Regions from separate parts of the Pseudoalteromonas sp. SS15 genome, predicted to be linked through region 2. Evidence: predicted binding sites of a transcription regulator. Region 2 holds the regulator's gene; each other region holds the start of a gene.
What was found. The regulator sigma-54, encoded in region 2, starts transcription at its own class of promoters, with help from an activator protein. The targets are predictions, from matches to a motif close to GTTGGCACGNNNNTNGNNT.
Positions count from the first base shown of each region.

Region 1: a site for sigma-54 is predicted at 6,566-6,584, ahead of flgJ (flagellar assembly peptidoglycan hydrolase FlgJ). Genes of this name have one in related genera too.
Region 3: a site for sigma-54 is predicted at 1,674-1,692, ahead of AAEU28_RS16025 (flagellar basal body rod protein FlgF). Genes of this name have one in related genera too.

Region 1 is NZ_JBMMUD010000008.1:24,556-32,911, reverse strand. It holds gene AAEU28_RS16060 (flagellin) at 11-1,453, opposite strand; gene flgL (flagellar hook-associated protein FlgL) at 2,270-3,520, opposite strand; gene AAEU28_RS16050 (FlgK family flagellar hook-associated protein) at 3,526-5,547, opposite strand; gene flgJ (flagellar assembly peptidoglycan hydrolase FlgJ) at 5,549-6,529, opposite strand; gene AAEU28_RS16040 (flagellar basal body P-ring protein FlgI) at 6,633-7,727, opposite strand; gene flgH (flagellar basal body L-ring protein FlgH) at 7,737-8,356, opposite strand, start outside.
Region 2 is NZ_JBMMUD010000009.1:92,754-101,109, forward strand. It holds gene pmbA (metalloprotease PmbA) at 1-777, shown strand, start outside; gene mgtE (magnesium transporter) at 843-2,201, opposite strand; gene AAEU28_RS17285 (HPr family phosphocarrier protein) at 2,320-2,595, opposite strand; gene rapZ (RNase adapter RapZ) at 2,599-3,447, opposite strand; gene ptsN (PTS IIA-like nitrogen regulatory protein PtsN) at 3,465-3,917, opposite strand; gene hpf (ribosome hibernation promoting factor) at 3,920-4,207, opposite strand; gene AAEU28_RS17305 (RNA polymerase factor sigma-54) at 4,236-5,756, opposite strand; gene lptB (LPS export ABC transporter ATP-binding protein) at 5,804-6,529, opposite strand; gene lptA (lipopolysaccharide transport periplasmic protein LptA) at 6,532-7,056, opposite strand; gene lptC (LPS export ABC transporter periplasmic protein LptC) at 7,046-7,600, opposite strand; gene kdsC (3-deoxy-manno-octulosonate-8-phosphatase KdsC) at 7,597-8,148, opposite strand; gene AAEU28_RS17330 (KpsF/GutQ family sugar-phosphate isomerase) at 8,149-8,356, opposite strand, start outside.
Region 3 is NZ_JBMMUD010000008.1:16,190-24,545, reverse strand. It holds gene flgH (flagellar basal body L-ring protein FlgH) at 1-54, opposite strand, end outside; gene flgG (flagellar basal-body rod protein FlgG) at 69-857, opposite strand; gene AAEU28_RS16025 (flagellar basal body rod protein FlgF) at 875-1,639, opposite strand; gene flgE (flagellar hook protein FlgE) at 1,762-3,105, opposite strand; gene AAEU28_RS16015 (flagellar hook assembly protein FlgD) at 3,148-3,831, opposite strand; gene flgC (flagellar basal body rod protein FlgC) at 3,846-4,280, opposite strand; gene flgB (flagellar basal body rod protein FlgB) at 4,283-4,693, opposite strand; gene AAEU28_RS16000 (CheR family methyltransferase) at 4,859-5,692, opposite strand; gene AAEU28_RS15995 (chemotaxis protein CheV) at 5,710-6,642, opposite strand; gene flgA (flagellar basal body P-ring formation chaperone FlgA) at 6,783-7,490, shown strand; gene flgM (flagellar biosynthesis anti-sigma factor FlgM) at 7,557-7,880, shown strand; gene flgN (flagellar export chaperone FlgN) at 7,873-8,301, shown strand; gene AAEU28_RS15975 (LPP20 family lipoprotein) at 8,333-8,356, opposite strand, start outside.

The DNA of each region.
Region 1 (8,356 bases), on a different contig from region 2:
TAAAACTTAATTAACCACCTAATAGGCTAATTGCTGCCTGTGGTAACTGGTTTGCCTGAGACAGAATTGAAGTACCAGCCTGCTGCATAATCTGATTACGAGTAAGCTGTGCGGTCTCAAGGGCATAGTCGGTATCTTGAATACGGCTCCTTGACGCCGACACATTTTCAGCGACATTTGCTAAGTTAGAAATTGTGTGGCCAAATCGGTTCTGTACCGCACCCAAGTCAGCACGTTGCTCATCAATCTGAGCCAAAGCCGCATCAATCGCTTTAATGGCGTCTTGTGCACCGTCCGATGTCGCGCCGGAAATATCAATAGATTCAACACTAGTCAGCGCACTTGCACCACCTGTTGATGTAATCGCTGCGGTACCCGTTCCGAATAGTTCATTCGCAGTGTTACCAGAAATACCAATTTTATCAGCCGATGATACATTTAGCTCAGCAGACATACTGAACGCATTGGCAGCCGTTGTGATTGCAGTACCGTCAATTGTGAAACCGCTGGTATCAGTACCTGTTACATCGATACCATCAATATCAGTAGCTTTAAAACTAATGCCTGTATCTTCATCATAAATGGCATCATAACCGTCTTGCTGCATGTCTTTAGCAAGACGCTCCATATCACCGCCATAAGTACTTAAATCATAAGTATCTACTGCGGCACCACCTTTCTTAATCTCAATTACACCCGTACTTGCTGATGTAATACCTGCAATGGTTGTATCAATCTTCGCTTCTGCTGTTACACCATTACCCGTAGCATTGATTGTATCTGCAATCGTTGCAGCGCCATCACCGGCATTTACGGTTACATTTGCACCATTGATGTTTAATGTATCTGCCGTTGTACCATGGTTTGTGGCGAGAGCAACTGTTTGTACATCACCAAGAGACTTATTTGGAGAAGCAGTTCCAGGACCCGTAATTTCATGGACACCAATCGCATCCGCTGACATGTTACCTAGACTAACATTAATCGTCTCGTTTGCATTTGCACCCACCTGGAATTGTTTTGTACCAAATGAACCATCAAGCAAGCTTGTACCACCGAATTTAGTCGTTTCCGCAATACGAGTTAGCTCTTGCTGTAATGCACTTACTTCTTTTTGCAGTGCAGCACGGTCATCCGCGCTATTTGAACCATTCGCTGATTGAAGCGATAAATCACGCATACGCTGTAAGATGTTTGCTGATTCTTGCATCGCACCTTCAGCCGTTTGCGCCATCGAAATACCATCGTTTGCATTTCGCTGTGCTACATTTAAACCGTTAATTTGTGATGTAAGTCTGTTGGCAATCTGTAGACCTGCAGCATCATCTTTAGCGCTGTTAATGCGCAAACCTGATGACAATCTCTGCATTGACGTCTCTAGTGCCATACTAGACTTCGATAAATTACGTTGGCCGTTTAATGAGGCAACGTTCGTATTTACACTTAAAGCCATAATACCATCTCCTAAGTATTTCGTAGGTTGTGGTTCAGGACATCACATGGCTGAAACCACTGAATTTTTATTTACACGCTCAGTAAAAAGCAAGTACCGTTCCAACAAAAAAATAAAATAAAATAAAATTTAAAACCTATATTTTTCAACAGCTTGAAATTAAGCTTTGAAGTTTCAATTTTCATAAAAGGCTTAAAAAATAGCCGTGACAAAAAATTGCCGCCCGCCATTGCCGCCTCTTGTTCTAATTTCTATTGATGTATGGGAGAGATTAGGTGAAGTTTCTTTTGTGCCCTTTACGCTATAAAAATAGTGAGGACCGATTACATGGCTTATTCGTGGTTATACAAATTAAGGGAAAAGCTTCTATAAACAGTTTAAAGCTAAACTAGTTAAATATTTACTTTTTGGTGCTAAAAGCCATATTTATTAAGCACTCTAAAAGCAGGAATATAGAATTACTTACTTTAAACTGAGCTTTGGTTAAGAGATTTACTAATGTATTCATATTGAATTGATGAGTATTTTTCAAATCTGCAGTCGGAGACTTTTAGCGATCACAAGGCGAATTTACGCATCGATAGCTGGCCTAGTGCAAGTAAATTCAACGTAGTTAGCGTTGAAAGTAGCCGCTGGAGATAGATTTATTAGCTTTACTCTTTAGCATTGCAGCCTGACTATCTTTAGGTGTTACAAGCTACAGAGCTGCCAATAAACTCTTTTTTGACAGCAATTCCACACTCCGTTTTTAAGCACCAAAAAAATGCCAGCAGATTTATCTACTGGCATTTTTAAAAACAATCGTATTTTTGATGATTAAATATAATCGAGTAAGCTCATATTCGCTAAACGGCCAAATGTCGCGTGAGATGCTTGAAGAGCCGTTTCATGTTTAGTTAAGTCGCTTATTGCCTCCGCAATATCAACCTCGACTAAATCTGAACGGCTAGCTTTATTATTGATATCTAATGATTCGTTAGAGTCCATCACACGTTCAAGTGCGTTTAAACGCCCACCTAATCGTGATTGAGTAAAAGATATCTGCTCACTCGAATTTTTCACCTGCACGAGTGCGTCCGCAAGGTACTGGCGGTATTGATCGTTGTCGAGTGTTTCATCTTCTAGGCCAATAATAAGTTGATCTATGGTATTTAGAATGTTTTCTTTACCCAATGGCTCTAGCTCAAAGTCAAATTGACCCGTTTGATCTTCAGGGATATCTATTTTTAGACCATTAAATTGGATGGTTTCACCGTCTAAATCACCTGTGATAGGTGGTACTAATGGCACACCATTTCGCATGATTTCATATGTACTTGAGGTAATGTTAGATACAGGTGGTGTTATGACAACATTATATGTATTAGCACCAACCGGCGCTGAGGGACTACGATCAAAGTTTTCCTTATGGAATAAATCAAATTCATCTTGATTCTCGACATATACTGTGCCAGTTGCAGTGCTAGTTGCCGCACCATTGTACGACACAACATCTAGACGCGCATCCACATTCTCAAACACTTCAAAGCCGTTGTCACTTGAGCCAATCCTTACATTTTCAGCTAGTGGTATCGAGTGTAGGCCCTGATCGCCTTGATACTCATACTTTTCTGTATCAGGGTTGTATAAATATGTTTGTGTTTGATCTTGATAGCCAGAGAAAATATAACGACCATCTTCAGACTGAGCGTTCATCAGATTTAGCATTGATTTTTGAATTTCTTTCAACTCGGATGCAATACTTTGCCTATCGATTTCATTGTGCGCGCCATTACCCGCCTGGATAGTTAACATTTCAACCCTGAACAATGTGTCATTTATATTGTTCAAAACACTTTCTTCTGTTGTCAGACGGGCATTAAGCAAAATTGCATTCTTTTGGTGTTGCTCGTTCATCTGAATACGGTCAGTTAGTAACTGCGCTGTTGTGAATGCTGATGGATCTTCAGAAGCACCTAAAAACTTTTTTTGTGTGTTCACTCTTTGCTGAGCATCCATCACCATTTGCTGTTTATCAAGTACATTCCCGATATTTTGTTTGTAGATTAAATTATTCGATAATCTCATGACGTCTACCTCGCAGCATTCAGTAATGTATCAAATACATTTCTTGCCGCTGATATAACCTGTGCTGCCGCTGAATATGATTGTTGAAAACGAAGCAAGTTCGATGCCTCTTCGTCCAAGTTCACGCCTGAAAGTGACTCATACCATGACTCTGATTGTTGCGATAGCGCTTCAAAGGCCACCAAATTAGTTCTCGCTTGGTTTGTTTTCACACCAATATCAGTGACTAATTCTGTATAAGATGCATTCACTGTTTTATGGTTCTCATCAAGCGCTGATGCAACAACATTTTCTCTTACAATACCTTTATTCTTGATATCGAGTAGCGCCATGCCATTTCTATTGTCGTCAAAACCACCCGTATTAAATTCGACGGTAAAGCTATCACCTGTTTGTGGCACCCCTTCGATATTAAAATCGAATCCATACGTTGCAAATACCGGATCCACCAGCGCTGCTTGCGCTAAAATATTTTCTCTTGGCGCAGGCGCTGTAAATGTTACAGCTGTTCCCGTTCTTGTGTCTGTTATCTCATATTCATCAGTATTCGCCGTTTTAACGATTGAGATGGGCCCATTTGCCAGACTTGGCGGAGGACCTGCGTTAAAACCTGCAGCACTGGTGTCTGTAACGACACCCGCACTCAAGTTCGCGGTACTTTGGTTACCTAAATCTCGCTCCATACGAATTGGAGAAGCCAAAGCAAGATCTTCTGAACGACCTGTTGTTAGAGTCATAGTTGTAGCAATATCAGCATTAAATTTAATTTCAAACTGATCTTGGTTTGCGGGCACACCGGTTAAATCTAACTGTAATCCAAAAGCCTCACCGGAGGTTATCGTTGAAGAATCAATTCTTCCTGCTGTCACGTTCGCTGTGGAAGGCGTACCAACTACTTTGCCATAGTTATCGATTGCAGCAATCTCTACCGTTGTTGCACTGGTAAATGTCACTCTAAAATCTGTCGCAGGTAATGACATTCCTTGCCCAGGCTCAAGTGTCGCAGTTAAGCTTGCTGTTCCAGTATTAGCTTGATAGCCCATCGCATCAACACTAGGAATGGTAAAAATGTCGCCGCCAAAATTACCATTTAAATCCATACCTAATCTATTTTGCTGATTCATTGCATCAGCTAAAGAAACAGTCATCTGCCCTAGCTTGTTTTGTGCAGGAATTAAGATCTCATCTCGGAATGCAAGTAAACCACCTATCTTTCCTTTCAAGGTCGTTGATTCCATCTGCATAGGCACAGCATCAGCACCTCTAACATCTAACTCTAATTTTTTGTACTGTAAATCTGGATCACCATTGGTCACAAAGACACTAAATGCGCCATTCTCCATGACAAGTGCTTCACCCGTGCCTGCAAAAACCAGCTTTTCACCGTTTTTGCCATCTAACACTTGAATATCCATCAATTCAGCTAGGTCTTTAATTGCTTTATCTCGCTCATTAAAGACCGCATTTGCCGCTGATTTATCATCTACTGCATTCATAGATGAGATATCTTTATTCAAAGAAGAGATTTTCTCTATGTACGTGTTTGCATCCTCTGCGAAGATATCTAGCTGTTCATTCACAATATTCTTTTGGTCTAACACTATGTCAGACAAGCGTGCTGCTTGGTCTAAGTAACTCTGTGCATCAGTAAAAAATAATGAACGCGTTACTGACGATGATGGCTGGTTAATACTCTCTTGAAGATTGTTATATAGCGAGTTAATACTGTTAGCTAAACTATTCGACTCTTCAGCAAATAGTAAATCGACTCGCTGAGCCTCGTTAACGAACTGCTCATAAAATGTGGTATTTGAGATATCTCGATTTAATTGTCTTTGCGCGAATTCATTCAGTAACCTAACGGTTTCACCACGGCCTATTTGGCCATTGCGTAACGTCACGTGTTCTGTACGCTCTCTAACATAGCCTTCGGTATTTAGGTTTGCAATATTTTTACTGGTTGTTTGCAACAACTCAGTACTTGCTCTAATACCGGAAGAGCCAATATTCATTAAATCAAAAGACATGTTAGTTAACTCCTTGACGTACTAGCGACGTTAACATCTGTTTAAATTCTCCTCGCTGTAAGACATTTTTTATTTTTTCTGCGTAGTTCGGATCTGTGGCATAGCCAGCTTGTTGAAGTTCATCTAAATATTGCTCAGGCTTATCAGTGTTGTTCAATGCTTGGCTATAACGCGGATTGCTTTGAAGAAAGTCGACATAATCATTAATGCTGTCTTTTATTGATTCATAAGCTCTAAAGCTAGCTTGCTTTTGCACAGGTAAACCTTGTTCGAACTCTAATGTCATTTTTTTGGCATGCTCACCCTGCCAAGATCTATCTGCCTTGATATTGAATAAGTTAAAGCTACTGCCACCATCTTGTTTAGCGATAACATGCTTACCCCAGCCTGTTTCAAGTGCAGCTTGCGCAATCATTACTGCTGGGTTCAAACCAATCTTCTGTGCTGCTGTTTTAGCGTGTTCCCACATTTCACTGATAAATGATTCTGGAGAGTCAAAGCGAGGTTGTTCATCTGCTTTTTCTGCTTTAGCAACCTCTGGCGTTACTTCAGGTTGGCGACGAATAAACTCTGGGAGCTGCTCTGATGTTGGCTTTTGCATCGGTAACTGTGCATCATTACGAAGTACAGATGACGGTTTATAGCCATCAACATTTGGTGAAAGCTGTTTAACAATGAGATCGGCTAAACCAAGGCTACCTTTTTTTGATAACTCTAAAGAAAGCTGTTGATCATGCATCTCTTGAAAGAACTTCACCCCACTGGAATTAAATGGGCTGTTTTTATCTTCCATTGCTTCATTGGCTTTACGCATACTTTTCATCAGCATTTGCGTAAAAATAGATTCAAACTGTTCTGCTGCTTTTTTTAGTGCTTCATTCGATGCTTGTTGATCGCCACCGCTTTTCAACGCATCTTGTCTAAGTGTATTTAGATCACCTAAATCAAAGAAGTTTTGTTTTTCTAACGGATTGGTATTCATACTCATCAATTACACTAAATTAGTCATACACTAACAAAGCAATAATCGAGCCAAAAAAAAGCCCCGCAATTGCGAGGCTAACTAATTGATTATAAATAAAACACTAAATGACGACTAATTGACCATTAATAGCACCAGCCTCTTTTAACGCTTCAAGGATAGCCATTAAATCCCCCGGTGCAGCGCCTACTTCATTAATCGCTCTGACCAAATCATCTAAGCTCACCCCTGGATTAAATACAAACGCCCTTGAGTCGTCTTGATTCACATCGACGATGCTTTGACGGGTAACAACCGTTTCGCCATTTGCTAAAGGTTGTGGCTGAGACACCATTTGGTCTTCAGAAATCGTCACTGTTAGACCACCATGAGTAATCGCAGCAGGTTGCAATTTGACATTTTTACCAATCACAATCGTGCCTGTACGGGAATTCACAATAATTTTGGCTGAGGTGTCTGCCGGTTTAAACTCTAAATTCTCAAGTGTCGATAAATAAGCAACGCGCTGTGAAGGGTCTCGTGGTGCAATTACACGAACAGATGCTGCATCCATTGGCTTTGCACTATTAGGACCAACCAAATCATTAATAGTGTCAGCCAAACGTTTAGCTGTTGTAAAATCAGGACGGTTAAGATTAAAAGTAATGAAGTCACCCTGTGTAAAAGGGCTTGCAACCGCTCGCTCAACTGTCGCACCGTTTGGAACTCGGCCAACTGTAGGAGTATTGATAACAACTCTACTTCCGTCTAACCCTTCAGCGCCTAAACCACCCACGATTAAACTGCCTTGTGCAATGGCATACACATTACCATCAACTCCTTTTAGGAATGTTTGCAGTAAAGTCCCTCCTCTTAAGCTACCCGCGCTGCCTATTGAAGATACTGTAATATCAATATTCTGACCGGGTTTTACAAATGGAGGCAACTCTGCATGCACCGCCACTGCCGCCACATTTTTAATTTTTGGCTTTAAATTAGCAGGTAATGTGATACCAAAACCACTTAACATGGCCTTAAAGCTTTGCTCTGTAAAACGAGATTGTTCACCTGTGCCAGGTAAACCCACTACTAGGCCGTAACCCACTAACTGGTTAGAGCGAACACCTTCGACCATGCTGACATCTTTAATTCGTTCAGCTTGCGCTGCTTGGCTTATTATTAATAATAAAGCCACTGTCATTATTTTGAACATTTTCATCATGGTTCCTTAAAATGGCATCAAGGTGCTTAAGAAGAATTTAGCTAACCAACCAGCACTCTGCGCTTCTTGGCCATCGCCTTTACCTGAATATTGAATGCGCGCATTAGCAATACGGTTCGACTCTACCGTATTGTCTGACTTAACATCCGCAGCTCGGATAATGCCCTCTATTCGCATAAACTCTTCACCCGTGTTGAGTGTTAACCACTTTTCACCACGAACAACCAAATTACCATTCGGCAGTACGCGCATCACGTTCACCGAAATATTACCAAATAGACTGTTTGATTGATTTGCTTGGCTGTCGCCTGAAAAAGAGTTACTTGAGTTCATACCAAACTGCAGGCTTTGACTGCCAATATTAATATTGTCACCGCCAAGTCCTACAACAGGGTCAAGCGATGCGGAGGTCGCTTTACCAGTTGTGGTATTTGCCGCTTTTGTCGCAGATGTTGTCTCGCGAAGTACCACTGTCAAAATATCGCCAACACGGAGTGCCTTTTTATCTCCATATAAATCATTTGATAAGTTTGGGTTAAAAAGGGAACCTGTTGCGACAATTTGCTCAGCTTGTTGCTCTGGATAAATAGGCGCATAGTAAGGATCGTCTTTAACGACGTTTTTAT
Region 2 (8,356 bases):
GTGATTGGTCAAGATGGCGAGCAAATGCAGCGCGATCATGCTTATACCCTCAGTCGTGAGCAATCAGGTTTAAAATCTGCAGAGTCTGTCGGTCTTGAAGCGGCTGAGTCAACCATTGCTCGTTTGAATAGTAGAAAAATTGCCACCATGAAGACACCTGTGGTGTTTCGAGCGGATGTTGCGAATAGTTTGTTTGGGCATTTGGTTTCAGCAATTGGTGGTGGAGCGTTATATCGTAAGTCGAGTTTCTTGCTAGATTCTTTGGGAAAGCAAATTTTTAATGGCAGAGTAAATGTGTCAGAGCGCCCACATTTATTGAAAGGGTTAGCGTCTAGCCCATTTGATAGTGAAGGGGTAAAAACGCTGGATCGTGAAATCATTCATGGTGGCGAGTTGCAAACCTATTTACTTGCAAGTTACGCAGCAAGAAAAATGGGTATGACAGCCACAGGCCATGCTGGCGGTATTCATAATTGGTTAGTACAGCAGACGCACGATGATCTAAAGGCTGTTCTTAAAGAAATGGGGACTGGCTTATTAGTCACTGAGCTAATGGGGCAAGGTGTGAATACAGTAACGGGAGATTACTCTCGAGGCGCAGCAGGTTTTTGGGTTGAGCAGGGCGAGATCCAATATCCAGTAAGTGAGATCACCATTGCGGGCAATCTAAAAGATATGTTTATGGAAATACAGGCCATTGGTGGAGATATTGAAGCGCGTGGCAGTGTGCAAACGGGCTCGATATTAATTGAGTCAATGCAGGTTGCTGGCGAATAGCCTATTAGCTTTTATTAAAGTAAAAGCCCGCGAAACTGAGCGGGCTTTTTTGTGTCTGAAGTGGGCTAAACTAAGAACCAGGTCGCTGTCCCTAAGAAAGCAAAGATACCAACAATATCTGTGACTGTGGTGAGTACCACACTGCCCGCAAGGGCAGGATCTATGTTCATACGCTTTAAGATAATTGGGATACTGGCACCGGCAATGCCGGCTGCAAGTAAGTTCATGAACATAGCAAAGGCGATCACGCCACCGAGTACGAAATCCCATTGCCATATGGCAACAACACCGGCGATTAGAATAGACCAAAGCACACCGTTTAATGCTCCGATGGCAAGCTCTTTACCAAGCAAGAACTTCTGGTTGGTGTTGTTGATATGGCCAAGGGCAATACCACGAATAACGAGTGTTAGGGTTTGGCTGCCAGCCACCCCACCCATACTCGGTACAATGCCATTAAGCACCGCTAAAATAGGCAGTATATCTAGGGTACTTTCGAAAAAGCTGGCGACAAAGGCGGCAAGCAAAGCCGTTAGAAGGTTAATGCCAAGCCAGATAGATCGTCGCTGGCTACTTTTCAAAACCGGTGCGAAGGTATCTTCTTCGTCATCTAGACCCGCCATGCTTAACATGCTGTGTTCGGCATCTTCACGAATAACGTCTACGATGTCATCGATGGTGATACGACCAAGCAGTTGCAAGTTATCATCAACAACCGCTGCTGAAATCCAGTTATGACGTTCGAATAGTTGCGCCACGTCACTTTCATCCATAGAAACGGGGATGGTCTCTTTCTCATCATCCATGAGTTCTGCAACCACTTTATCGGGTGAGTTCGTTAAAAGGGTTGCGACAGGCAGCGCTCCGATAAACTGATTTTCTTTATCGACGACATATAAATCATCGGTACCATCGGGTAACTCTCCTCGCAGACGTAAATAACGTAATACCACGTCGAGCGTCACATCAGGCCTAATGGTGACTGTATCGGTGCTCATTAGTGCACCTGCAGAGCGTTCTTGATAAGAAAGCGCCTGGGTTGCCCTTGCTCTATCTTGAGCGTCCATTGCGCCGACAACGTCTTGGTAGACGTCTTCAGGTAAGCTTCTTAGAACTTCACCTAAGTCATCGTCATCCATATCCTCAGTTGCGGCTGCAATGAGTTCTGGATCCATTTGGTTGATAATGCCAATACGAACGTCTTCAGATAGCTCTTCGAGTACATCACCTTGAATATCAGGGTCAACTAATTGCCATAGCTGAGTACGCACTTTGTGCGGAGAAGATTCAAGGAGTAATGCGGTGTCGCAGGGGGGAGTTTCAGCCAGAATACGCCTAACCTGAACAAACTGACCATTGTTTATTGCGTGCGTTACTTGTTGTAATTGTTGCAACGTATAGTCTTGTTCTAAGGCTTCTGGCATAGGCAATCCATTTATTAGGTGGTGTGCACCGAGAATAAAGGTTTAGGCAGTTACTGTGAGCGCCTAAAAAGAGTGCCTTAAGTTTAACGTAATTTTTGCAGAGTTACCAAGTGCTTGGTTACTCATCTTCATGAAATTTTTGTGCAATTAATTCGCCAATGGCGGATAGTGCGGGCTCGGCATCTGGGCCTTCACAGCAAACTCGAAGCTGCTTGCCATGACTGCTTTCAAGCATGAGCAAAGCGAGTACACTGTCACCAGGCGCTTCCTTGTCATCTTGATAAAGGGTGATCTGCGCATCAAATTGTTGGGCTAATTGCGCAAGCACTGTGGCTGCACGTGCATGCAGACCACACTTATTTTGGATTAGAAAAGTATCTTCTACCTTGACCATGTTCTAGTCTGCGTCTTGTTCGCGGTGACGTATTTGCACATTGTTATGAGTTTTAGCAAAGCTTTCACCAATAGTTTGTGCAAGGTAAACAGAGCGGTGTTGTCCGCCAGTACAACCAATTGCAATGGTTAAATAGCTGCGATTATTGCGCTCTAGGTGAGGCAACCAAGTCTGGACAAAGGTTTGGATCTGCCACGTAAACTTCTGCACTATGCTGTGGCTTGCTAAATAATCTTTAACTGGTTGATCTAACCCAGTAAGCGGTTTTAGTTCTGGTTCCCAATGCGGGTTTGGTAAAAAGCGCGCATCAAATACATAATCGGCTTGCTTAGGGATACCATGTTTAAAACCAAAAGATAAGAAAGTAATAATAAGTTGCTTATCTTTTTTGCCAAGGATCTGCTCTCGAATGGTTTCTGCTAGCTGATGCACACTTAAATCTGTCGTATCGAGCAAAACATCAGCTCGTGTGATTAATACATCGAGTAACTTCTTTTCTTCTTTAATTGCTAAATCAAGCGGCAGGTTATTTAAAGAAAGCGGATGTAATCGGCGCGTTTCTGAAAAGCGTTTGATCAGTGCTTGGTCATCACTGTCTAAATAGAACAGCGTGGGATTTGCAAAGCCTGGTAAGTATTCAAGAATATCATTAAATTCTTGTTGCTCTTTTGGCAGGTTACGAACGTCGATACTGACGGCTATCTTGTCATAGTTATCAGAAACACTTCTGACCAAAGATGGTAGGAGATTTACTGGAATATTATCAACACAATAATAACCAAGGTCTTCCAATACCCTTAAGGCAACGGACTTGCCCGACCCTGAGCGACCACTAATGATGATCAGTTCCATGGATTCCTCTCTGTTAATTAATCTTGAAGTGCAATAAGTTGATAGAGTGCGTCATCGTCTTTTGCATGACGAAGCTGCTTACAAAACTCTTTGTTGTTTAGTTTATCAGCAATTGCAGCTAAGGTCTTTAGATGTTCTGCATTATTACCTTCAGGTACAAGCATTGCCAAGAGAATATCGACAGGTCGGTTGTCTATTGCGTCAAAATCAATACCGCTTTGATTGGTCACTAAAATAGCAAAAATAGTATCAATGCCTGCTAGGCGGCCATGAGGAATAGCAATACCTTTGCCTATGCCTGTACTGCCTAACTTTTCTCGCGTTAGGAATGCATCTAATATTTCGTGGGCGTTATGTTCTGGAAGGTGTTGGCTCGCTAATTCACTGATGTACTCAAGCGCACGTTTTTTGCTATTAAAAAGGACCGCAGCTTTACTGCAGTCCTTGTTGATAATCGAGCTAAGTTTCATGGTTAGTGTCGAGTTAATTTCTCTTTGTGTTTGATAACTTGGCGATCGAGTTTATCAACGAGTTTATCAATGGCTGCGTACATATCAGAGTGTTCATCTGAAGCGAAAATTTCACCGCCATTTAAATGAACGGTAGCTTCGGCTTTTTGTACCAGCTTCTCAACATCTAAGATCACGTGAACGTTATTAATGTGATCAAAATGCCTTTCTAGCTTTGCAAACTTCGTGTTTACATAGTCTCTTAATGAATCTGTAATTTCTACGTGACGACCAGTTAAATTTAGTTGCATAAGCATTTTCCTTCTCTTGGTTTACGTCTTAAATCAAGCTCTTACGCTGATTTGACGGTGGAATAGAGAGTGACTCGCGGTATTTTGCAATTGTACGACGTGCCACTTTGATTCCCTGTTCTGCCAATATATCTGCAATTTTGCTGTCGCTCAATGGCTTAGCGGTATTTTCTGCAGCAATTAGCTTTTTGATCAATGCTCTAATCGCAGTCGATGAGCATTCACCTCCGTTTTCAGTGCTTACGTGGCTTGAGAAGAAGTACTTCAACTCAAAAATGCCACGGGGTGTATGCATGTACTTCTGAGTGGTGACACGAGAAATGGTAGACTCGTGCATCTCGACCATCTCAGCAACATCATTCAAAACCATAGGCTTCATTGCCTCAGGTCCATGTTCAAAGAATGCCTGTTGTTGTTGCACAATGCAATTGGTAACTTTCATTAAAGTGTCATTACGGCTTTCTAAGCTCTTAATAAACCATTTTGCTTCTTGTAGGTGAGAGCGAATGAATTGGCTGTCAGTGCTTGATTTTACTGAGCGTGACATTGCCGCATAATGATCATTAACCCTAATTTTAGGCATACATTCAGGGTTTAGCTCAACAACCCAGCGACCTTTTACTTTTTTCACCGACACATCAGGAATAACATACTCAGATTCTTCACGAATAATGCTGGCGGCAGGTTTAGGGTTAAGGCTGTGAATGAGAGTCATCACTTCTTTTAACTCAGGCTCTTTGAGCTTGGTCTTTTTCATGATGGTGCGGTAATCACGGCTGGCCAATAGATCAATATGCTCGCTTAACACCATTTTTGTTTCAGCTATAAAAGGCGTGTCTGCATCAAACTGATTGAGTTGAATGCATAAGCATTCTTGTAATGAGCGAGCTGCAATACCAACAGGGTCAAAGAGTTGAATACGCTTTAATACAGCTTCTACTTCATCGAGTTCAATTAACTCTTCGTCATTGCCTTCATTAATACTTTCTAGGAGTTCTTCGGTACTAACAGTAAGTAAGCCTGCATCATCAACGGCTTCAACAATGGCAACGGCAATGGCTTTATCGGTTGGACTGAATGGCGTGAGTTCTAATTGCCACATTAAATATTCGTGTAATGTTTCAGTGGTCTCACCCTGATAAACAGTTTCGTCTTCAGGCATTGGGCCGCTACTGGTGCTCGGTGCTGCACTCATGTACTCGTCCCATGTCACATCCATAGCGAGATCGTCACTGACCGTGTCTTTACTCAGTGCGGCATCGCTATCGAGTTCGTAATCGCTGGTCGGTTCATCACCGTGACCATCATCAGCAGAATTAGAGAGTTGCTCGCTAGCATCAGTGTCTTTGGTCGCTTTGTCTGAATCATTGCCATCAGTATTTGGCTCTAATTCCGATTCATCTACTTCGAGTAAAGGGTTGCTATCCAGCGCTTCTTGGATCTCTTGCTGTAGATCTAGTGTGCTCAATTGCAGCAAGCGAATTGCTTGTTGCAATTGTGGTGTCATGGTTAGTTGCTGCCCCATGCGCAGCTGTAGCGATTGCCTCATGTATTTCTAACAATCCTTTTTGTTATTTGGATTATGTCTTGCTTTAACTATAGACGGAATTGTTCACCTAGGTAGACGTCTCTCACGGTTTGATCAGCTAAAACTGATTCAGGCGTACCTGACGCGATTAATTCACCATGTGAAACAATATAAGCTTTCTCACAAACATCAAGGGTTTCTCTTACGTTATGATCTGTAATGAGAACACCAATGCCGCGGTTTTTTAAATGCTCAACAATTTTCTTTATATCTAACACCGAAATCGGATCAACGCCAGCAAAAGGCTCATCTAAAAGAATAAATTTAGGGTTTGCGGCTAAAGCGCGAGCAATTTCAACTCGGCGACGCTCACCACCTGATAAAGCCATGCCCTGACTGTCCCGAATATGTTGAATATTAAACTCATCCAGTAAGTCGTCTAAAGTTTGCTCTCTTTGTACTTTATTGAGGTCTTTGCGCGTCTCTAAAATTGCCATTAAGTTTTGATAAACAGTTAACTTTCTGAAGATGGAAGACTCTTGAGGCAGATAACCAATGCCCATGCGTGCTCTACTGTGCATAGGTAGCAAAGTGATATCTTTATCATCTATGGTGACTTTACCTTTATCGCTAGGCACAAGACCAACGATCATGTAAAAACTGGTGGTTTTACCTGCGCCATTTGGACCGAGAAGACCAACAATGCTCCCAGCTTCCACACTCAAACTGACATTTTTTACGACTTGGCGGCCTTTATAGCTTTTTGCTAAGGCTGTGGCAGTTAACACACTCATGCTCATTGACCTTGTTCAGGGTTAGACTTTGATGCCTTTTTCTCTGGCACTAAAATCGTGTGTACACGTTGTTTGTTTTGTTCATTTTGCTCGGCACTGATCAGTTGCTTCTCGATGTCATAAATAATTGCTTCAGCCTTGATAACTTGACCTGCTTGATTGATTTCTGCTTTGCCTTTGATGGTAAGCAGTCGATTTGCAACGTCATACCTGACTTCTTCTGCGCTGGCACTTAATACTGAGCCATCAGGCTGCTTTTCGATAAAGCGAGCTGGTTTGCCTGTTGCGACTAAAAGCTGCTTGTTCTCACCGAGCTCTTCACGCTGATGTACTTCCAATCTGTCTGCATAAATTTCACGGTTGCCATGAATGATTTCAACATTTTCTTCAAAGATACCAATGTTTGTCTTTAATTGTGCTTGCTGCTTACCTGCTTTAATTGATACTTGTGACATAGGTGCTGTTTCAGCCAAAGCAAAGTTAGAAAAGCCGAGTAGTAGCAGTGAAAGAAGTAGTTTATTGGTCATAATAAATGGTTCGCGTATGGTTAATGAGCTCAATAATTTCAGTATTGAGGTCGGCATTGAGGCCTTGCCCTTTTATATTTAAATGAGGGCCCACAATTTCTACGGGTAGATCTGAGCGCATGCTGCGCTGAATAATATCTACTTGAATATGGTCTGCGCTGATTTGGCTTATCATAGCACCTTCAGTTAGATTTAGGGCTTTAACATCTCCCTCTAAAATCAGCATATTATTTTCATATAAAGTGGCTTCATTGGCCGAAAGTTGCCAATTTTGTGGGCCATTAAACAGGGTGAATGTCGGCGAGGTAAAATGGCTAAACCCGAGTTGCTGATAGAGCTCCATTTTATTCGCTTCAACTAGGTAATTTCGTATGCCGGCTTCAGAATATTTGGTTTGCTTTAGATCTGTAGCAACATAATCTGGGGTGGCGATGCTCTCTTCTTCGCTGGCACTTTGCTTTTTAGGCTGATCAAAATACGGTGACCATATCCAATACATGGTCAGTGCAAAAATAATTAATAATATGACGCGGTTGACCGTCATGCGCTTGTTCCTGATGTGCCGAGTGTATGACCCTGGCACAGCATGAGTAAGTCAGTTAATTCTCTTACAGCGCCAAATCCACCGGGCAGTAAAGTCGTGTAGTGTGAAAGGTTGCGAATGATAGGGTGAGCATCATTTACGGCCACTGCAAAGCCTACTTGCTCCATGACAGGCAAATCGGGACCATCGTCACCAATATAAGCAATCTCGACATCTGTCAGGTTCAGGTTAGCTTTTAGCGCTTCGTAGGCTTGCAACTTGTCTTCTTGCCCTTGGTAAATATGCTTTACTGTTAAGCTAGTCATACGTTGCTGAACAATCTGTGAATGGCGACCGGTGATCACGGCAACTTCAACTCCAGCATTGATAAGTGCTTTTATGCCAAAGCCATCTTTGGTGTTGAAGGCCTTTAATTCTTCGCCATTATTGCCAAGGTAAATACGGCCGTCAGAGAATACGCCGTCAATATCACAAATAAGCAACTTAATTTGCTTCGCTCTAGACACTACATCTTCGCTGATTGGCTGATATAAGTCGGCAAATTGCATTTAAATGACTCCTGCTTTTAATAAGTCTTGCATGTTCAGAGCGCCAATTGGGCGATTAGTTTCATCAACCACAATTAAACCATTAATGCGTTTGTTTTCCATGATGTTTAACGCCTCAGCTGCGAGCATATCAGCATTTGCTGTTGTACATTTGACTGTCATTGCATCATCAATTTTTGCACTGTGCAAATCGAGTTTTTGTTCAATA
Region 3 (8,356 bases), on a different contig from region 2:
CACACACCCAGTTAAAAACAATGAGCCTAAAATGATAAAACTTACAATACGCATAGTAGCCTCCAGAACTATAATTGCTGGTTAATGTAACTCAGCATCTCATCAACTTTTGAGATAACTTTTGAGTTCATTTCATAAACACGCTGAGTTTCAATAAGGTTCACTAACTCTTCGGTCACGTTAACGTTTGAAGTTTCAAGCGCACCTTGCACAATAGAACCTAAACCATCAACACTTGGGTTGCCCTGAACAGGCGCACCACTTACTGCTGTTTCTGTATAAAGGTTTTGACCTATAGGCTCTAAACCAGATGGGTTGATAAAGTCACTGATCACTAGCTGCCCAATAACGACATTTTCTGCTTGTCCTGCTATCGTTACTGACACTTCACCGTCTTGTGAGATGCTAATTGACTTTGCATCGTCTGGTACATTCATTTCTGGCTGAACAGGAAAACCTGCGCCTGACGTCACAACACGACCATTCTCGTCTGTAGTGAATTGGCCATTTCGAGAATAAGCAACCGTGCCATCTGGCATTTGAATCTCAAAGAAGCCGGGGCCCTGGATCATCCAATCTAATGAGTTTTCGGTACTTTGCATATTACCTTGCGAGAAGTTTTTTTGGTTCGCAACAACCTTTGAACCAGCACCTAACATCAAACCTGACGGTAGTTCGGTATCTTGTGAAGAGCGACCACCTGGCTGATTGATATTTTGATAAAGCAGATCTTCGAAAATCGCGCGGCTTTTTTTGTAGCCAACGGTACTGGCGTTGGCGAGGTTATTCGAGATAACCGAAATATCAGTTTGCTGGGCATCTAAGCCTGTTTTACTGATCCATAATGCTGGGTTCATAACTTATACCTCACTCATTAAACAATACGCAGAAGCTGAACGTGTTTCTCGTCCATTTCTTCTGCCGATTTCATTAATTTCATTTGCATTTCGAATTGACGTTGATGGTTGATCATATCGGTCATCTCATGCACTGGATTGACATTAGACATCTCTAACATGCCACTCATAACTCGAGCTGTTGGCGATATGTCACAAAAACCACAAAAGCCATCTTCTAACGCATCTTCTCTTGGACGAAATAAACCATCATTGCCCTTTTGTAATTTACTGTTATCAGCCTCGATAATTTTCAATCTATCAACTACTTCTAAAAAGTTAGCCGGAGCTCCTTGAGGACGAACTTGAATTGAGCCATCGTCACTAAACACCACCTTATCAACAGGCACAGGTAAAATAATTGGACCACCTTCGCCAATAACTTGACGGCCGTGACTCGTTCTTAACGCACCATCAGTGGAAATGTTTAAAGTACCGACTTTTGTGTACGCTTCTTCTCCAGAAGCATCTAACACACTGATCCAAGATTTTTGGTCTACAGCGATGTCTAAATCTCGGCCTGTTTCAACAACAGCACCCATAGTCATATTGGTGCCTGGACGCTCTTGCATCGCAAACACCCGTGTTGGTAAACCTTCACCAAACGCTTGCATTGAACGCGCTTGAGCAAAGTCAGCTTTAAAGCCTGTGGTATTGGCATTGGCTAGGTTATTCGCTTTTAATGCCACACCACGCAAACTTTGTTTGGCGCCTGACATTGCGATATACAGCATTTTATCCATTACATTGGCCTAAAAATTAATCTTAAACCTAATAAAGCAATAAAAGTGCCAATCTAGTTTTGACGTTTAAAAAAGAAAAGAAAGGCCGCTGTTGCGGCCTTTGTGAAAGAGGGTTTAAGTGATTATCGGATCTGTAGAATGTTCTGCTGTAACGTCGAGTTAACTTCTAAGGCACGAGAGTTAGCCTGGAAGTTACGCTGAGCACTAATCAAGTCTACTAACTCATTTGTCAGGTTAACGTTCGATTGCTCTAAGGCAGATGAGTTAATTGTACCCAATGTACCTGAACCTGGTTCACCTGCGATTGGCTCACCTGAAGTTAAGCTCTTCTTCCAAGCTGTTCCACCAACCTGAGATAAACCTTGAGAATTCGAGAATCGAACCATGGCAACTTGACCAAGGAAAGACGTGTCACCATTGGAGTATGACGCAACAACCTTACCGTCAGTCCCAATATCGATACCTGCTAATCGACCTACAGTTGCCCCATCTTGTTCTAACGCTTTCACCTCAAAACGGCTCGCATACTGGGTTGGTAATTTATTAGCTGTATTTGCTTCGTCACTCCAGTTAACTGTAATGTTATTTGGGAACTGAGCACCGTTCGTTAAACGATCTGACAAACCATCTGTCGCAGTCGACTGAATATTAATATCTGGGAAAGTCGTCTCTGGCGCTGTTACATCTGGCAGACCTGCCGCTGTAAATTGCAATGTATCGATTGGTGTATGCGCACCCGTTGCGGTTTCCTCACCATTGATATCAATAGGGATCTCATCCATGGTTGCAAACACATTCCAAGAGTTATCTGCAGTGGCAGGATCTTGTTTTACAAAGAAGAACTGGATCACATGTGGCTCACCTAACGAATCATAAATTGTCGTCGATGTTGATGAGTTGTAGCTTGTACTATCACCTGGATCAAAAGTGGTTGTCGACGGTACACCAGCTCTAGAGTCTAAGTTCATTGAACTGTATACATTAGATGTATGACGCGGAGAACCTGATGCGTCAGGAATTTGAATAGGTGACGCAGTACTCAAACTTAATGAAGTTGTATTACCTGTACCAGGGTCAACGGGAAAACCTTGAAGATAATTACCTGCGGCATCTGTTACAAAATTGTCTTTATTAAGTTTAAATGCACCTGCACGTGTGTAGGTATAATCTTGCGAAGCGATATCTTCACTCATTGCGAAGTAACCTTCACCCGTGATCGCTAAATCTAGCGAGTTTTGAGTAAACTTAAGCGAACCTTGGTGAAACTGCTGAGCTACCATGGTGGTTTGTGCACCGTCACCATTTTTTGTTTTACCTGAGCTAAATACAGATGATGCGTATACATCAGCAAATTCTGCTCGAGACTCTTTAAAACCTGTCGTGTTAACGTTAGCAATGTTGTTTGCTGTGACATCTAAGTCTTTTTGTGCCGCAGCCAATCCTGTTAATGCAATATTGAAACTCATGTTTTCACCTCTTTCACTTAAATTTACTTAAGTACTTAAAATCTATGCTATCTCTGCGACGTCTGATAATTTCACTGCGCCAGAGCTCGTATTAACTATGATGCCGTTAGCACCGTTTACGTTAACACTGTCTATATTCTTAAATGTGGCCATGGGTAAACTGGTATATTCACCATTCAAACTACCCTCAGCCTTAATTTTGTAATTACCTGCTGGCATGGTTTCTCCGTCACCGTTTTTACCATCCCATTCAAAGCGGATTGCACCAGCTTTTTGTGCCCCCATATCCATTTGACGAACCAGCTGACCTTTATCATCAAATATACTGACCGTTAATTTCTCTACAGGATTTTGAGCTATAATAGAGCCTTTAGCTAATTGGTCATCACCAAAGTCTATTGAATCCGATTCTAATAGCGCTTTTTTGCCGACTAGCGTAGACGCCTGTAATGCCGAGTTAGAGGTCATTGAGGCTGACAACAAATCAAACTTTTCATTTAAACCGGAAATACCTTCGGCCATCGTAAAATTCGTCATCTGCGAAATCATTTGGTCATTGTCAGCAGGTTTACTCGGATCTTGATAAGACAATTGTTGAGTAAGTAACGAAAAGAAATCTTCTTGCGTCAATGCGTCGTTTTTCTTATCGCTCTGCGTTGTTTTATTTTGCTCAGACCAACGTAACGAATCCATATATGAAGATGCGGCATTAATATCGTTACTCATCGGCTATACTCCCACTAGCGCTGACCAAGTAATAAAGTTTTGCTGAGCATTTGCTTGGCTGCATCAGCGACTTGGACATTGGTTTGGTACGAACGTGAAGCAGAGATCATGTTTGCCATTTCTTCTACTACATTCACGTTTGGTTTATAGATGTACCCGTCTTTATCAGCACTAGGGTGATTAGGGTTGTACTCAACCTGTAATGGCTTATCACTCTCTACGATGCCTAGCACTTTCACTCCTACCGACGCATTTAGCTGGCTTGGATCATGTGCCTCAGACGCTTTGGTCAGTTCAGCTGCAAATACAGGGTGTCGCGCTCGATAAACTTTATCTTGGCTAGAACTGATACTATTGGCATTTGAAATATTACTCGCAGTGGTATTCAATCGAATATTTTGAGCACTCATTCCTGAGCCAGCTATATCAAAAACATTATATAAGCTCATAATTATGCTCCTTGACTACCAAGGGCTTTCTTTAACCCTTTAAACTTGCCAGATAAAAATTGCAAACTTGCCTGATACTCTAATGCGTTTTGTACATACAAGTTTCGTTCCACTTGTATATCAACTGAGTTACCATCACCTGTATCTGCTTGATTTGGATTACGAAATAGCTCAACACTACTATTTAACTGACTGCCACCATGTAAATGTTTGCTGTCTGTTCTTTGCATCATGTTGCCACGTTGCTGAGACGACTTTGCCGCTTTGAATGCCTGAGCAAAGTCGATATCTTTTGCTTTGTATCCTGGTGTGTCTGCGTTCGCAATATTACTTGCTAACATCTCTGCACGTTGTGAACGTATCAACATAGTATGCTGATGAACCCCAAGTGCTTTATCAAAACTAATTGCCATGACACGACTCCAAAAATTTGACTCTACGGAGTTAAAGCAATAAGCGGGCCAAAATAAAAATGAATAATTTCAATAAGTTAGATGAGAGATATATAGATAGAAAGATTTGAAGCGAAATTATTAAGATATAAAAAAAGCGGCAAATAGGTTGCCGCTCAGTATTTATTATGTTTTTTTACGGTAAATAATCCCCGGATTACATCGGATCATTTCGAATTCATCACTGAGCCCAGCCATAGACTCGGATGCCCCTAAGAACAAATACCCTCTAGGATTCAGAGCCTGAGCAAACTGTGCAATAATTTTAGCTTTGACTTCTGGCGAAAAGTAAATAAGTACGTTTCTGCAAAAGATAACATCAAATTTCCCCATCAAAGAGTAGGAATCAAGCAAGTTAAGGTGCCTAAAATTAACCATTCTCTTTATTGGATCAACAACTCGCGCCATACCGTTGCCACTGTCTTGAAAAAACTTTTGACGACGTTCAACTGACAACCCTCGTGCCAAAGCCAATGAGTCGTACTCCGCATTTTTACACATATCGAGCATGGTATTTGATATGTCAGTCCCGACAATTTGCACACCCATTTTCAGAGCACCTGGGTTTTGAGATTGATACTCCTGTGTCGCCATAGCAATAGAGTATGGCTCCTGACCTGAAGAGCTTGCAGCTGACCAGATTTTTAAGCCCCTGCGGGTATCTTTCAATTCTGGGTAAATTTTACTCTTTAACAACTCAAAAGGATAAGTATCTCTAAACCAGAGAGTTTCATTTGTGGTCATGGCATCGACAACAGCAGCTCTTAGCTGACGCTCATGTGGACTCAATGTTTTAGCGACAAGCGCAGAAAGAGAATCCACTCCAAAGCGAGCCATCAAGGGAGCTAAACGGCTTTTTACCAAATAAAGTTTATTATCTCCAAGAACAATCCCGCATTGCTGCTCTAGGAAGGTTCTGAACTGGTCATATTCGCCTTGTTGAAGGTTTTTATTTTCCAAGATACTACCGCCGTTATCTAATCACAATGAACCCATTTTTTAACCGCTGTTGCTAACTCATCAGGGTTAAACTTTGCAATAAAATCATCAGCGCCAACTTTTTCAATCATAGCCTGATTAAACACCCCACTTAGTGAAGTGTGTAAGATTACATGCAAAGGGGCTAATTTTGGATCTGCTTTAATTTCAGCAGTTAGCGTATAGCCATCCATTTCAGGCATTTCTACATCTGAAATAAGCAGGCCTACACGCTCAGTTATGTCATTTTGACAATCAACTTCTGCAATCTCTTTTAGCCTAATTAAAGCTTCTTTGCCATTTTTTGCTAATTCTGTTTGAACACCTAATGGCTCCAAAGCACGCTTGACTTGATTTCTTGCAACTGCAGAGTCATCTGCGATAAATACAATTCGCTCACCAAGGTCTTTTTGCATCTCGCCATCAGACACTATGTCTTCGCTGACTTCAGTATTAACAGGGCATATTTCGTTGAGAATTTTTTCTACGTCTAGTATCTCGACTAGTTCGTTTTCAATTTCTGTCACTGCCGTTAAATAGGAGTACCTACCCGCACCATCTGGTGGCGGCATAATTTTTTCCCAGTTCATATTAACGATTCTTTCAACCGCACCGACCAAAAAGCCCTGTACTGAACGGTTGTATTCAGCAATGATAATAAAACAGTCTTTAATGTTTTCGATTGGTGGACCACCCACAGCTAAAGACATGTCGATAACTGAAATAGTTTGACCACGAATATGGGCAACGCCGCGTATGTAAGAGTTTGATTTCGGCATACTGGTGAGGGGCGGACACTGAAGCACTTCTCTAACTTTAAATACATTGATGCCAAATCTTTGACGACCTCTCAGTCGAAAAAGTAGCAACTCTAGGCGGTTTTGCCCAACCAACTGAGTACGCTGGTTTACAGAGTCTAAAACACCTGCCATTTCAATCTCCTACATATCGGTCATCTTGGTAATATCATACGCTTTAAAGGCTACTAATCATAGAAGTACCTTGAAGGAATATGGTATTTCACGCAAAATCTTTATACCTTGTTTCTCCAGATAAGCATAGTCGAAACATCATGAGTTTGTTAAAAAAAACCAAATCATATGAGATTTTTTGTGCAATGGCTTGTTTTCTAGCCAGCTACATGAGCCAAGCACAAATTTATACGAACACCAACTTAGAAATGGGGGCTGAAAGGTTTATTACTCAACAAATTGAGCTAAGCCCTAATATCAAAACAAACATTAAAGCGTTACCATTAGATGCTCGGTTGTCTGAACGTGCGTGTGAGACACCTCTATCATATTCAACCAATGCCATACCGCCTTTTAACCGACAAGTTACTGTAAAAGTGAAATGTGATGATATGTCTGGCTGGACTCAGTTCGTACATGTACGAATTGAAGAACTTCATCCTGTGATCGTTACGACTCAGGCCATTAACAAAGGAGAGCTAATTACTAGCGAATCTATCAGCATTGAGTTCAAACCTAAACACTTTGTCAGGGCCAGCAATTTAGATACTGAGCAGTATCTGGTTGGTAGTAGAAGTAAAAGAGTAATTAGAGCAGGCACAGCCATTGGGCTCCATCATATCTGTATGGTTTGCAAAGGCGACAATGTGACAATTTATGCTAAAACTCGCACCTTAACAATAAAAACAACTGGCGTGGCACTTCAAGATGGAAATGTTGGTGAACAAATAAGAGTTAGAAATCAAAAGTCTGGAAAAACTATCTCCGCAAGAGTAAAAGATGTAGAATCTGTTGAGGTTAATATTTAATTTTTTACTAAAGTTATAAGCGAACAGGTCGATAGATAGGCATGAGTAATTTTTGGGTCAATTATCATGGTTAATAATGTAAAAGGGCAATCTCAGCCGAACACAGCGCTTAATAATATTAAGCAACAAAAAACTGATTTACAAAAGTCTGACGCAAACGTGGCAACTGAAACAGCAAAAGCCCCTCAAAAGGCTGCAACAGACTCTGTGAGTTTAACTCCACAAGCACAACAACTAAAAAGTTTGCAAGAAAAAGCGCAACAAGCGCCTTCTTTTGACAGTAAAAAAGTTGAGGAGCTAAAAAATGCAATCAGTGAAGGTAAATACCAGGTTGATGCTGAAAAGTTAGCTAAGAATATTGCGGCGTTTGAGTTTGACGTGTATGGATGATCAAATAAACCTTTGTCATCATAAATTAGAAAACCAATTACAGCACCTTAATGCTTTGACCCAGCTTTTAGATGCAGAGCTAGCATGCCTTGCTAGCAAAAAAGGCAATGGCTTAAAAGACATTGCTCGTGAGAAACTTACTCTTCTTAATAACATCCAAAAGTTAGATAAAGAACTTTCGGGTTTTAACCAAGATATTTTTAAAACTGAACAAATTAAACCTTTAACAGAATCTGTAAATTCTTTACTACTTAAGTGTAAGAAGCAAAATGAGGTTAATGCACAGGCAGCACATCAGGCCCAGCTTGCAGTTAAAGAGCTTAAAAATATATTAATCGGTGCCCCCACTTCTGTTACTTATGGACAAGATGGTGGTGTGATAAGTGAAAACTCTGAGTTGGTTAAAAACTTAAAAGCCTAGTGCTTGAAAAATTACTAATCACATTTTGTGGTTAGTAATAGATCACACGCTTTAC